Gemmata palustris: one gene and its partner. The protein of the gene in region 2 binds, or shares a complex with, the protein of the main gene of each other region. Links are inferred from orthologs where the notes say so. Each region holds a gene or a part of one and is shown on either strand. Other genes may lie near its edges.

Region 1 (5,136 bases), 1.7 Mb from region 2 along the record:
TCGCCGCCGAACGTTTCGTCGAGCCGCTTCGCGAGGCCGAAATCCGTGACTTTGGGAACGAACCCGGAACTGGCACGGAGCCCGGAGTTGGAAGCCGGCTCGGGGTTGGCGCCCTCGGTCCCGCGCTCTGTGTTCAGGAGCACGTTGCCCGGCTTCAGGTCGCGGTGAACGATGCCGGCGGCGTGCGCGAACTGCATCGCGCGTGCGAGGATCTCAATCAACTCGGCCGCGCGCTTGTCGTTCCACGGCGCGCCGCTGAGGTGCTGTGCGAGGCTCCCGCCCTCGACGAACTCCAGCGCCAGGTACGGGTGCCCGCTGGCCTCGCCGATGTCGAAAATCTGGACGATGTGCGAGTGCTGGAGCGCGGCGACCGACTCGGCCTCGCGCTTGAACCGCTCGCGCTCGGTCGGCCCGGCGTGGATGCCGGACAGGATCATCTTCAGCGCGACGGTGCGGTTCAGGTTCAGTTGCCGGGCCTTGTAGACGACCCCCATCCCGCCGCGCCCGACCTCGTGCAGAACCTCGTAGCCCGGTACTTGCGGTGGAACGAAGTCGATCGTCTCGCTCGACCCGAACGGCACCACGCTGCTCGGTTCCCGCCCCGGTCCCGAACCGGACGAATTCGCCAGTAGGGGCATGAACCCGGCGAGTGATGCGAACGACGAATCGGGTGTGTCTGCCCCGCCGGGGTGCGTGAACGCGACGGTCGGCGGTTCGTCGTGTGTGGGGGCCGGAGGGAAGTTGAGGGTCGCGTCCTGGCCGCCAGGGGCGTCACCGGTCACGGCCAGCACGAACCGTTCTTCGCGTTCGGTGACTGCGAGGACTACGGTGTCGCCGCACACGGGGCAAGCGGCGGCCTCTGACCCGTTCGGCGGGTGCCAGGTGTGGCCGAGCGAGCAGCGGAAACCACCGGCCATACTGGAACCTCGGAGATCGGGGCACCACCCTGCAATTATCCCCGCGCCCGCGCCCGATTCAAGCACCTGAGCGTAACCGTCGAATTTCCGCGCGGGCGTGTACCGAATGATTGCCCGATAACAGACGAATGATTCAAAAAAAATCGCCCTCTGTGCGAAGTAATTCGCCCCGGACGGGCACTTATTGGTGTCCAATCTCTCGTTGCGGTGCTCGGCGCCGGGACGCGCTGTTCCGCGCGCCCGGCGGCATATTTGTTACATCTCCATAATCGGTAAGGTTTGGTTGGCTAACAGTTTGCGAAAATTTACATGCCACACGGCGCCGGGAACGCGAGCCGCGATTGTGGAGCGGCAGAAAAGGCATTACTGTGCCGGGGGTTCTGGACGATAAGGTAAGAGCCGCGCGCAAGTTGGGCTGGTGCGCGGGCGAAGAATGGCGTATTGGACCGGACCGGGAAAGCTGGGTTCTGCCGGAAAGGATGCCGCTATGATGCGCCCCGCGCTGCCTCACGCACACCCCACAGCGATCGTTTCTCCCGAAGCGAAAGCGAATCTGCCCTCTGATGTGAAGATCGGGCCGTTCGCGGTTCTCGAAGGGCCGATTACCCTCGGCCCCGGCTGCGTGATCGGTCCGCATGCACATCTTGTTGGCCCGCTCACGCTGGGAGCGAACAACGAGATCGGCAGCGGCGCGGTGATCGGCGGCGCGCCTCAACACCTGGGTTACAAGGGCGAAATCACGTCCGTCGAGATCGGCGACGGGAACGTTTTTCGCGAGCACGTCACGGTCCACCGCGGGATGCCGGTCGGTGCCGGGCCGGGAACCGGAATCACGCGGATCGGGCACCGCAACTACTTCATGGCGGCCAGCCACGTCGCGCACGACTGCGTCGTCGGTAACGACGTGATTTTCGCGAACGCGGCCCTCATCGGCGGGCACGTGACCGTGGGCGATCGCGCCTTTATTAGCGGGAACTCGGCCGTTCACCAGTTCTGCCGGGTCGGGCGACTCGCGTTCCTGAGCGGGGCGTCCGCATCGAGCAAGGACATTCCGCCGTTCTGGGTGATGCAGGACGTGAATTACGTCCGCGGGCTGAACCTCGTGGGCATGAAGCGGGCCGGGATGCCGCCCGCGGAGCGGATGGCCGTTCGCAAGGCGTACCGCACCATTTACATGACCCGGCCGGCCCTCCCGCTCTCCGTGGCGCTCGCGCGCATCGAGGCCGAACTCGGTACGTTCCCCGCCATTCAAGAACTGGTCGAATTCATCCGCACATCGAAACGCGGCATTTGCGGCGCCCACCGACTTGTGGGGACCGGCGACGACGATGAATCTGCAGCGGCCTAAATTTTTCCTGCACGCGCGGTTGATGGTGGCGACATGATAGGGGCATGCGAACCGTCGCCGCTGTTTACCGCGAACTGATCCCGGACCGCCGAACCGACGGCGAACTGCTCGCCGCGTTCATTTCCGAACGGTCCGAACCCGCGTTTATCGAACTCGTCCGCCGGCACGGGCCGCTCGTGTGGGGCGCCTGTCGGCGCCTCCTGCCCGACTTGGCCGACGCGGAAGATGCGTTCCAGGCCGCGTTCCTGGTTCTCGTTCGCCGCGCGCACCAGGCCGCGCGGGGCGGGGCCGTCGGGCCGTGGTTGCACCGCGTTGCGGTGTGGACCGCGCGCAACGCCCGGCGCAAGAACGCCCGGCGCCTCGCCCGACAGCACGCGCTCACCGAAGACGCCCCGCGGTTCGTGCCCGATACCGACCTCCGGGCGGACATCGACGGCGCCCTGCTCGCCCTTCCCGCGCGTTATCGCGACCCGATCATTTTGTGCCACTTGCAGGGCTATTCGCGGCGCGAGGCGGCCGAGCGCCTGGGGTGCGCGGAGGGCACGCTCTCGGCGTGGCTCAACCGCGGGCTGGCGAAGCTCCGCACGCGCCTCCGTGACTTTGACCCAACGAAGGTACTTCCCGTCTTGGCGGCGGGGGCGGTGCCGGCGGCACTGGCGGCGAGCACCGCTCGCGCGGCCGCCGTGTCCACCGTTGCCGCGGTGACCGTCACCCCCGCCGTTTCCTCGATCGTCGAAGGAGTGCTCCACATGCTCTGGATCAAGAAGGCGACGGCCGCATCGTTCGCGATGTGCGCCGTGTTCGCGATGGGGATCGGTGTCGGCCTCGGTACGCGGCCGACGTACACCGGCGCGGTAGCCCAGGACGGCGATCCGGTGACGGGGACCGCGTCCAAGCCCCAGAACGACCCCAAATCGAGGCCGAATCCACAATCGCCGGCTGAAACCCTCGCGACGGTAGAGAAGCAGGCTCAGGCGGCTAAGGCGGAGTTGCTCCGCCTCGTTGAACTTCGGAAGCAAATGGATGCCGAGATTTCTTTGAGCGCGGACGAGCTGACGGTCCTGCAAAGATACATTACGCGCGCGAAGGGGAGCAAGGCGGACGAGATCGCCGTGCTGGAAAGGGCCATTCGGGAAAAGGAAGCCCTGCACCGAAACGCTCTCGTGGGCGTCGATGCCGCCAAGAAAAAAGCCGATCTCACCAAGGCGCAACCCGGGGCTGATCCGAAGGACGTTGCCGAGGACATCCAGACTTTGGAGCGATTTCAGAAGAACGCAGACGACGCCAAAGCCGCGGAGCTGAAACTGAGGGCTCTCAAAGAGGAAATCTCCAAACTCGATAAGGTCGAAAAATTGCAGGACCTGAAGGCTCTCAAAGAGGAGATTGCCAAACAATCCAAGATCGAGAAGCCGGACCTCACGAAAGAGTTGAAAGCGCTCAAGGATGAAGAACTTGTTCTGCGAAACAAACTCAAGCTGGCGACCGACCTGAAGCTCAAGGAAGAGAAACTTGGCGCACAAAAGGGCACAGAGAAGCCGGCCGCAGCGAAAGAGATTGCCGCACTGGAAGAAGGGATTCGGGCCAAGGACGCACAGCACCAGGCGTTCCTCGTGGCGATCGAGGCCACTAGTGCTCAGGTAGCAGAGGCGCAAAAGCGCCTTGAAGGGCTCAAGGCAACCGGAGGGGCGAACGCCGAGTCCAAAGCTCGCGAGCACGCAAAAGACCTGGAACGCGCGATACAAATCGTGCAGCGCCTCCAAGAGGTCGCGGACAAATCTGCAGCCGAACTGAAGTCGCTCAAAGACCAACTCGCCAAACTGAAGAGTGCCAAGCCCGCTCAGGAACAGCGCACCGAGAAAGAGATCAAAGAAGTCAAAGAGAAGCTCCAAGAGCGTAACAAGGACAAAGAGCCCAAGGTCAAAGAGGCCAATCAGGACAAGGCGCTCGCCGAGATCCAGGCGCAACTCGATCGACTGGTGGCCGAAAAGCAGCGGCTCCTCGTCCAATCGAAACTCTACGAAAAGCAAATCGCGGATGCGGAAGCGGCCCTCCGGGACCACCAGCGAAAGGCCCAGGCGATGCTCGCTGAGAAGAAGGCTGAGGCGGCCAAGAAAGCGATCGCGGGCGGCGGTGGGTACCTCGAACTCACCGTCGTCAGCAAAGCCGGGGCGTTCGAGTTCACCGTTACCGAAGTGCCCGCCGGTGACGGTAAGGCTCGTGGGCTCCAAGCGAAGTTCGGCCCGGTTACGACACGCGACCCTGCGGCACTCGCGCTACTGTTGGCCCGCGCGAAGAAAGACTCCGCGGGGCCGCAAGAGGTCCGCGTCATCGTGCAACCGCAAACCGTGCTCGGGGCCGGACCCGTGGCCGCGCTGGAAGCGTGCGACAAGGCCGGGTACAAGACCGTGAAGTACACCGGATACGTCTTCGGCGGCGGCTTCGCAACGGAACTGAAGCCCGACCAGAAGGGGGACGTCCGCGGCTACAAGCGGTACGAGGGGACCGAGGTCCGGCCGAAGGAACTGGCGGAAGAAATCACCGAGGGGCTGCGCCGGTTGTAGGGCCGGTTTTTCCGGCCCGCCCTTGTCGGTCGGTCGTCCGCTCGCCATAATCTCTCCTACCAACCGCGAGGCGGTTCCCTACCGGAACCGCTTCCTGTCGTTTGTAAGTGCGGGATCGACGAGGGTAGCGAGCGCGAAGCTCGCGAGAGTAGTTGTCACGCGAGGAAATAGCATGTCCGACAGCGTTACCCTCAAAACCACTGCGCGCACCGAGAGCGGTTCCCGCGCCGCGATCAAGCTCCGCAAGCAGGGCCTCGTCCCCGCGATCGTGTACGGGCACAAACTCGAAAACGCACAAGTCGCCGTGAAC
Region 2 (7,922 bases):
CCCAGTTCCGCGACGAAGTACCGTCCGGCGCGGTCGATGAAGATCTGCGACGGGCGCGCGAGGTCGGTCCATTGCGAGATGAACGCGCCGGTCGACGCGAAGGACTGGATGCGGCTGTTTTCGCGATCGGCGACGTGGACCACACCGTCGCGATCGACCGCGATTCCGTGCGGTACATGGAACTGGCCCGGTCCGCTCCCCGGTTCGCCCCACGAGAAGAGTAGCGTGCCGTCGGGACCGAACTTGTGAACGCGGGCGTTACCGTACCCGTCGGTGACGTAGAACTCGCCGGTGGGCGCGAGCGCGAGGTTGGTCGGGTAGTGGAACGGCGGCCCTGCGAACTTGATCGTGCGGAAGTCGATGCTGGTCGCGCCGGTGTCGGACGGTTGGGCGTGCGTGCCGAGCGTGAACAGGAGCGTGCCGTCCGGCGCGAACTTCCGAACGGTGTGCCCCATGTCGTCGGTGCAATAGACGGCGTCATCGGGGCCGATGGTGATGCCGTGCGGCCGCACGAACATCGTCGCGTCCCACTCTTCGAGGAACGTGCCGTCGGGCGCGAACACCATGAGCGGGTGCTCGCCTCGACTAAACACGAACACGCGGTCGCGCGAATCGGTCGCGACCGCAGCCACTTCCTTCCAGTCGAAACCGGGCGGGAGCTTCGCCCACTGGTCATCGGGCGCGTAACCGAACTCGCGGCAATCGGTGGACATGGGAGAGGTCCGATTGGGGTTTCGTAACACCCGCTTGTGGCCCGTGCAACAGACGGTGCTGTGTAGGGTGGGTCAAGGCTTTGCGCAGGCCCACCAGCCCGTCTTCGGCAGAAAACGAAACCCGCGGCGGAATCGGGGTGGTCTTCGCACGACGTGGTGGGCCTGTGCCGAGCCTGGACCCACCCGGCGAGCGACTAAACTTCGTCCGGCGGCTCGGGCAGCAGCAGCGCGACGGCTGCCGCGGGGATGAACAGGAAGCCCGCCGCGAGCAGCGCGAGGCGGTAGTCGCCGACCGGCGCGAACAGCCCGAATAGCACCGTTCCGATCCCCGCCGCGATGCGGCCGAAGTTGTAGCAGAAGCCCGCGCCCGTCGTGCGCAACAGCGTCGGGAATAGAGGCGGCATGTACATCGTGAACAGCCCGAACAAGCCCTGGCTCAACCCGATCGCGATGAACCCGAGCCACAACGAATTGTGGTCGCGCGGCACACCGTAGGTCGCGGTCATCGCCGCGCAGTACGCGAGGCACAGCGTCACAATGGCCCACCGGTAGCGGACCCAGTTCGCGAGCGCACCGGCCATGAAGTTCCCGACGATCGACGTGCCGATCACGACCCACATCGCGGTCGCGGCCAGTTCGCTCCGCGCGCCCGCGGTCCACTCGGCGAGTTCGGGCATGTTGCGGAGGTGCTGCAGGTACCAGAACAGGAACGCCCAGTGCGCGGTGAGCGCGCAGGAGCACACGAGCAGCGTGAGCACGGTGATTCGGCGCACCGGCGGGCGGAACAGGTCGGAGAACCGCGGTAGGTTCGCGGCTGCAGCCTGCTTCGCCCCGGCCCACTCCTCCGGTTCCGGTACCGCGCGGCGAATCCACAACACAATGAGCGCGGGGGCCACACCGATCAGGAACACGTAGCGCGGCGGGAGGTCGGCCATCAGGAAGACGGCCGCCGCCGCGATCATCACCCCGATGTTCACGGCACTTTGGAGCACGGCCGCGATCCACGGGCGCCACTTCTTCGGCCAGGTTTCGGAAAGTAGTGATGCGCCAATGGCCCACTCGCCGCCGATGCCCAGCGCCGCGAGGAACCGGAAGATCATCAACTGCCACCACGTTTGCGCCGCGGCCCCCAGGCCCGTGAACGCCGCGTACATGAGAATGGTGAGGACGAGCGCGCGGCTGCGCCCGATGCGGTCCGCGATGCGGCCGAAGAACGCGCCGCCGAGCGCCCACCCGAACAGGAACGCGGCCTGGATCCACGATCCGTAGAACCCGACGTCCGGGTGCTTCGGGTCCGGCTGCATGATGAGTTCGGCGACGAACGGCGTGGCCACGAGCACGTACAGGTGCATGTCGAGGCCGTCGAACATCCAGCCCAGCCACGCGGCGGCGCCGGACTTCCACTGCTGCGGGGAGATGTCGCGCAGGCTGGTCGCGTCCTTCGTTGCCACCGGTGCAGGAAGGTTTTCGGGGGAGGGTTCTGGTGTTCCCATGCGGTCACGTTCCGATCGTCAGCATTTACCGAGGAGAAGATCAACGACCCAGCACCCGCGGACGTGCGGGGTGGTACTATCGCGGCAATGGTTCAGGATATCGGTGTTTTCGCAACCGGCGTCCTGAAGTGCGTCGGCGAGGATCGGCATCGCGCTGAACTCGCGCGATTCGTACATCTGTGCGGCGAGCGCGCGAGCCGTTTCCGTGCGCCACTCCGGGGCGAGCACGACCGGCCGAAACGGGTTCCCGAAGATGTCGCGGAGCAGAGCGGCTTGTGTAACATTGAACGCGCCTGTTGCTGCTTCAATATCTGCGAAGAGCGCTTCGAGATTGAATTCAGCTTCATAGCTGCGAATGAAGATTGCCCTGCGTATCAGTCTTGTGAGTGCGACCCAGGTACCCCACGCGGCGGTGTACGCATTCTCGTGGATTAGGATGCTGGGTAGGTCGCCGTTCTCGGGATCGACTATCAGGTCTTCGTATCGGGTGCCGTCTTCACTGGAATGTTTCGCGCTCTCGAGTGTGCCGGGAGTCATTTCGCCCCAAGGTAGCCAGGGCGAAAATGGACGGATGTAATTCAGGCAAAACTGCCCCGACGCGAACCGTAGCTTCCTATCGCTTGCTTTGTCCCGCAGAACCTCGAGCATGGTTTCTGGATCGGAGCATTCCAGCCACTTATCCTCCGTCATGCCAGAATCCCCTTCACGACGTGCGCGTCCTCGACGCCGGTGAGCTTCTCCTTTAGTCCGTTTTGCTCGATGAAGAGCTGCTCGTGGTTCATTCCGAGCAGGTGCAGGATGGTCGCGTGCCAGTCACGGACACTCACGCGGTTCTCCACCGCGTTGAGCCCGAGTTCGTCTGTGGCGCCGTAAGTGAGGCCCGGTTTCGTTCCCCCGCCGGCCATCCACGAACAGAAGGCGTTCTTGTTGTGATCGCGCCCGGCCTTGCGTTCGTCCTTGTCGGGCGGAAGTTGCGCGATTGGCAACCGCCCGAACTCGCCGCCCCAAACCACGAGCGTGCTGTCGAGCAACCCGCGGTCCTTGAGGTCGCGGAGCAGCGCTGCGGTGGGCTTGTCGGTGCGGTCGCACGCGGACTTCAGTTCGGCCGCGATGTTGCTGTGCGTGTCCCAAATGTGGCTGTTGATGTAAAGCTGCACGAACCGCACGCCGCGCTCGATCAGGCGCCGGGCGATGAGGCACCGGCGCCCGTAAGAGTCCGTCGGCTCCTTCCCGATGCCGTACATCTCCTGCACGCGGAGCGGTTCTTTCGAGATGTCGAGCGCGTCCGTGGCTTCGAGCTGCATCCGCCCGGCCAGTTCGTAAGAGGCGATCCGCGCATCGAGCGTCGGCTGGTTCGGGCGGTCGCGCTTGTGCATCGCGTCGAGCTTGGCGAGCAGCTCACTTTCGGCCCGCGCAACGGGCACGGGGCGCTCGGTGTCGGGCTTCAGGTTCAGCACGGGCGAACCGGTCGAGCGGAACCGCGTACCCTGGAACATCGGCGGCAGGAACCCGGACTGCCAGTTCTCCACGCCGTTTACGGGCAGGCCCTTGGGGTCGTCGAGCACCACATACGCGGGGAGGTTCTGGTTCTCGCTGCCGAGCCCGTAAGTCACCCAGGCGCCGAGGGTCGGTCGACCCGGAGTGATCTTGCCCGATTGAATCATGTACACGGCGGGCTCGTGCGTGATGCTCGTCGTGTGCATCGATCGGATGAACGTAACGTCATCGACCGCCCCGGCGAAGTGCGGCATCGCGTCGGAGACCGGCGCCCCGCACTTGCCGTGCTTCGCGAACTTGAACGGGCTGCGCATGATCGCGCCCGCGCTCTTCACGAACTCGATTTCGCCCGCGAGTTTGTCTGCGTAGGACTTCCCGTGGAGCCGGTCGAGTTCCGGCTTCGGGTCGAACAGGTCCATCTGGCTCGGCCCGCCGTTCTGGAACAGGTGAATGACGGCCTTCGCCTTTCCCACGAAGTGTGGTTTCCGGGGCTTGAGGTCCGCGAACGGCGCGGAGTCTTCCGCGCGTGCGTCATCGGCGCCGAGGAGCGATGCGAGTGCAGCGCCAAAGATCCCGCCAGGGATGCTGTGGAACAGATCGCGCCTGTGGAGCAGTGAAGCACGCATCGGGTGGCCCCGTGTTGTCTGACAAACTGCGACGGCAAGGGCGGGTTCTTGATCCTGGGACCGCTGAGGCACCTTCCATTCGTTCCGGTCCCATCTCGTTTTAGCGCTGTCGGTCTCATCGTAACGGATCGAACGAGCCGCGACCGCAAGGGAGTGGTGCCGCGGCTCCCCGGTGTGTCGAACCGCGCCGGCTGGGGCTATTGCGCCTCCCGCTCCCTTGCGGTCGCGGCTCGTAAACCCCCGGTCGCAGCGGATCGAACGAGCCGCGACCGCAAGGGAGCGGTGCTGTGGCTCCCCGTGTGTCGAACCGCGACGGCCGGGGCTATTGCGCCTCCCGCTCCCTTGCCAGTAGTTTCAAGTGATTTGGCAGTGCCGCATGGGAGTTCCTAAGTTCAAGGTTCTCAGGCACTTGAACGGGAGCCTCCCATGCGACGTGGTTACTCTACGATCACCCCGGCGGTGGTCCACGCACTGACGCGCCGAACGTTGGAACGGGCCCTGGGTTGGACCGACTACAAGCGGTCGGTCACGCGCACCCAGTTGCTCGACCTGGTGCTGTTGATCGCGGGCACCACCCGCACGTTGTTCGCGGTAGTGACCCGGTACTTCGGGTTCTCCCACGAGACCGCGCGACAGGCGATGCACGCCAACCGGGGTTCCCGGGACCAACTCACGGCCCGGTTGGTGGATGCCCTTCACCAGGTGGCGGGGTTCACGCGCCGGGACCGGAGGCGCCGGTGGACGTGTGCCATCGATGTGCATTACGTCCCCTTTTATGGGGATCGCAGCACCCCGGGGATCATCGGCGGACCCAAGAAGGCCGGGACCTCGTTCTTTCACGCGTACGCCACCGGGGTACTGATTCACAAGCACCGGCGGTACACCGTGGGGCTGATGAGCGTGACGAAAGGAACCAAGCCGCACCAGCAGGTGCAGACCCTTCTGGACCAGGTGGCGGCCCGCGGGCTCACGGTCCGCGGGGTGGTTCTGGACGCCGGGTTCGACAGCGGGGAGACCCTGTTGCTGTTGCAGGAACGGAACCTGAGCTACACGGTCCCGATGCGCAAGAAGGGCACCGGTACCAACCGCCGCAACGCCAGCTACACCCAACCCCACGGCACCATCACCACCATGGAGTGGGTCACCGAGAAGAGCCGCAAGGCGGTATCGACTCGGGTGCTCGTGTGGCAACGGAAGGGCGAATCGCACGCCCGGGTGTACGCGTTCCGCGGGTGGGGCGATGCGACCGCCGTGTCGGAGGCGAACCGGGCTCGGTTGGGGCGCCGGCGGTACCGAGAGCGGTTCGGGATCGAGACCAGCTATCGGCAGAAGAACCAGGCCCGCGGGTGGACCACCAGCACCAACCCCGAGTACCGGTTGCTGCTCGAGGGCGTGGCCCTGCTGTTGCGCCAGGTGTGGGTGTACCTGACGCTCCGGATCGCTCGGGCACGCGGGCTCGCGCCGACCGCCTGGGTCGCCCAGTTCCCGTTGGCCGAGATGCTCGACTGGCTCACGCAACGGATCCGCTCACGATACCCACGCACACGATGTATTACCCTGCCACACAATACACTTACAACCAACGCAACGCCTTGAAACTACTGTTGCGGTCGCGGCTCGTAAACGGCTAATCCACGAACAGGAACGCGGCGGAATTCAGTACCGTGTGGCAGTAGGTCGCCAGTGCCTTGAGTTCGACGGTATCGCTGGCGGGTTTGCTCGCGGCGAGTTGTTTGCTCCAGGTATTGGCCAACTCGCGGATCGCGTCGCGGCCGAGCTGCTTCTCCTCGTCGGTCGGCAACCGGCTCAGCGCGATCAGGTACACGGCTTCGACCTGCTTCCCGCGATCGTCACCCGCGACCCGGCGCACGCGCTTGGCGAACTCGGTCGCGAGTTGCTCCACCATCCCGTTGTTCATCAGGTGGAGGGCTTGCGGAGCAACGGTCGAGTCGCGGCGCTCGATGCAGTTCGGGTTCATTTGCGGGAAGTCGAACGTTTCGGCGTGCGTGGCCGGCTGCTTGCGCGTTTGCTGCACGTAGACGAGTCGGCGCCAGCCCTTCGCGTTCCCGCCGGGGGTCACGAGGCCGTCTTTGCGCACTTGCACCGCGTCCGCAGGGCCGCCGCGGGTTTCGTCCAGTTTGCCCGCGACCAACAGGAGCGAATCGTAAAGCGCTTCTGCGTCGAGCCGGACGAGCGGCATGCGCGAGTAGAGCGCGTTCGCGGGGTCGAGCTTTTTCGCTTCGGGCACGATCGCGGATGATTGCCGGTAGGTGGTGCTCGTCATGATGAGCCGGTGCATCGCTTTGATGCTCCAAGGGGGAGAACCTACCCCCCCGGCCCCCCTCCCTGAAGGGAAGGGGGAGGAAGAACCAGCAGTTGTTTTAAGCCCCTCTCCGTTTAGGGGAGGGGTTGGGGAGGGGTTAACAAACTCGCGCGCGAGCCAATCGAGCAATTCGGGGTGCGTGGGCGGGGCGCCGGCTTTGCCGAAATTCGCGAGCGTGGGCACGATTCCGGTGCCGAAATGGTGCTTCCAGATGCGGTTCACCATCACGCGGGCCGTGAGCGGGTGATCGGGTCGCGTGAGCCACTTCGCGAACGCGAGCCGCCGACCGGTCTGCTTCGCGCCCGGCCACGGCGGTTTCACCTCGAACGGCGTCTTACCGTCCGTGAGGACGGACGGCACACCCGGCCCGACGAGCGCGCCGGGCATCAGGTAATCGCCGCGCCGGTAGATGTACGTCGGTGACGGTTCCCCGCGGTCCCAGATCGCCTGGACCTTCGGTTCCGGTGTCGGCTTCGCGCCGGGCTTGCCGTTCTTTGCTTCCCACACCTTGCGCTCGGCCGTGGTTACAAGGGAGAGCAGGCGCGGGGGAGCAACGTCGATGCTCTCGGGGCCGATACCGGGGCGAATTTCCGGCTTGAGCCAGTCGTATTCGTCGAGCGCACCTTTAAACACCGCGACGAGCCGGTAATAGTCGCGGTGCGGGATCGGGTCGAACTTGTGGGTGTGGCACCGGGCGCACTTCATCGTGAGGCCCATCAGCGCGGAGCCGAGAACGTCGATCTGGTCGGCCATCACCTCGATGCGGTCCGGGACGAACCCGGTGATGTTCGCCCAGGTCGCGTCCGGCGTCATTCGGAGGAACCCCGTGGCGACGAGATTGTCATAAATCTGCGGCGTGATCTCCTTCGTGCTCATGTAGTCCGCGAGTTCGTCCCCCGCGAGCTGTTCCTTCAAGAACTGGTCGTAGGGCTTGTCCGCGTTGAAGCTCTTGATGACGTAATCGCGGTAGCGCCAGGCGTGCGGGCGCGGGAGGTCTTGTTCGCGTTTACCTTCGGAGTCCGCGTAGCCCGCGAGGTCGAGCCAATAGCGCCCCCAGCGCTCGCCGTAGCGCGGCGAAGCGAGAAGCTTGTCGACCAACTTCTCGTAAGCGTCCGGCGCTTTGTCTTCGAGAAATGCCTTCACTTCGGCCGGTTCGGGTGGCAGACCGATGAGGTCGAAGTACGCCCGGCGCACGAGCGCTGCGCGATCGGCATCTGGCGCGAGCGAAAGACCCTTTGCTTCAAGCTTCTGAAGGACGAACGCATCGATC

The links. The genes of interacting proteins can lie anywhere in the genome.
Region 1: the proteins of J8F10_RS14085 (region 2) and lpxA are in contact, whole or in part, in a crystal structure (PDB 4J09), measured with the Escherichia coli proteins. The link is inferred for Gemmata palustris from one-to-one orthologs.

The regions. Positions count from the first base shown.
Region 1 is NZ_JAGKQQ010000001.1:5,152,093-5,157,228, reverse strand. What follows is about bases 551-3,334. They hold lpxA (acyl-ACP--UDP-N-acetylglucosamine O-acyltransferase), read left to right. Parts: upstream 551-1,404; coding sequence 1,405-2,265; downstream 2,266-3,334. Other genes in these bases: J8F10_RS21205 (RNA polymerase sigma factor), read left to right, coding at 2,310-3,334; J8F10_RS21215 (WD40 repeat domain-containing serine/threonine protein kinase), read right to left, coding at 551-917. In the rest of the region: more of J8F10_RS21215, read right to left, coding at 1-550; more of J8F10_RS21205, read left to right, coding at 3,335-4,826; J8F10_RS21200 (50S ribosomal protein L25), read left to right, coding at 4,999-5,136.
Region 2 is NZ_JAGKQQ010000001.1:3,427,838-3,435,759, reverse strand. The notes cover bases 58-3,050. They hold J8F10_RS14085 (MFS transporter), read right to left. Parts: upstream 2,207-3,050; coding sequence 908-2,206; downstream 58-907. Other genes in these bases: J8F10_RS14075 (DUF1501 domain-containing protein), read right to left, coding at 2,893-3,050; J8F10_RS38885 (hypothetical protein), read right to left, coding at 2,225-2,896; J8F10_RS14090 (peptidyl-alpha-hydroxyglycine alpha-amidating lyase family protein), read right to left, coding at 58-713. Also shown: more of J8F10_RS14090, read right to left, coding at 1-57; more of J8F10_RS14075, read right to left, coding at 3,051-4,329; J8F10_RS38880 (transposase), read left to right, coding at 4,756-5,925; J8F10_RS14060 (PSD1 and planctomycete cytochrome C domain-containing protein), read right to left, coding at 5,957-7,922. UniProt on the Escherichia coli protein: Probably transports across the inner membrane the two dehydrated forms of N-acetylneuraminate (Neu5Ac), 2,7-anhydro-N-acetylneuraminate (2,7-AN) and 2-deoxy-2,3-didehydro-N-acetylneuraminate (2,3-EN).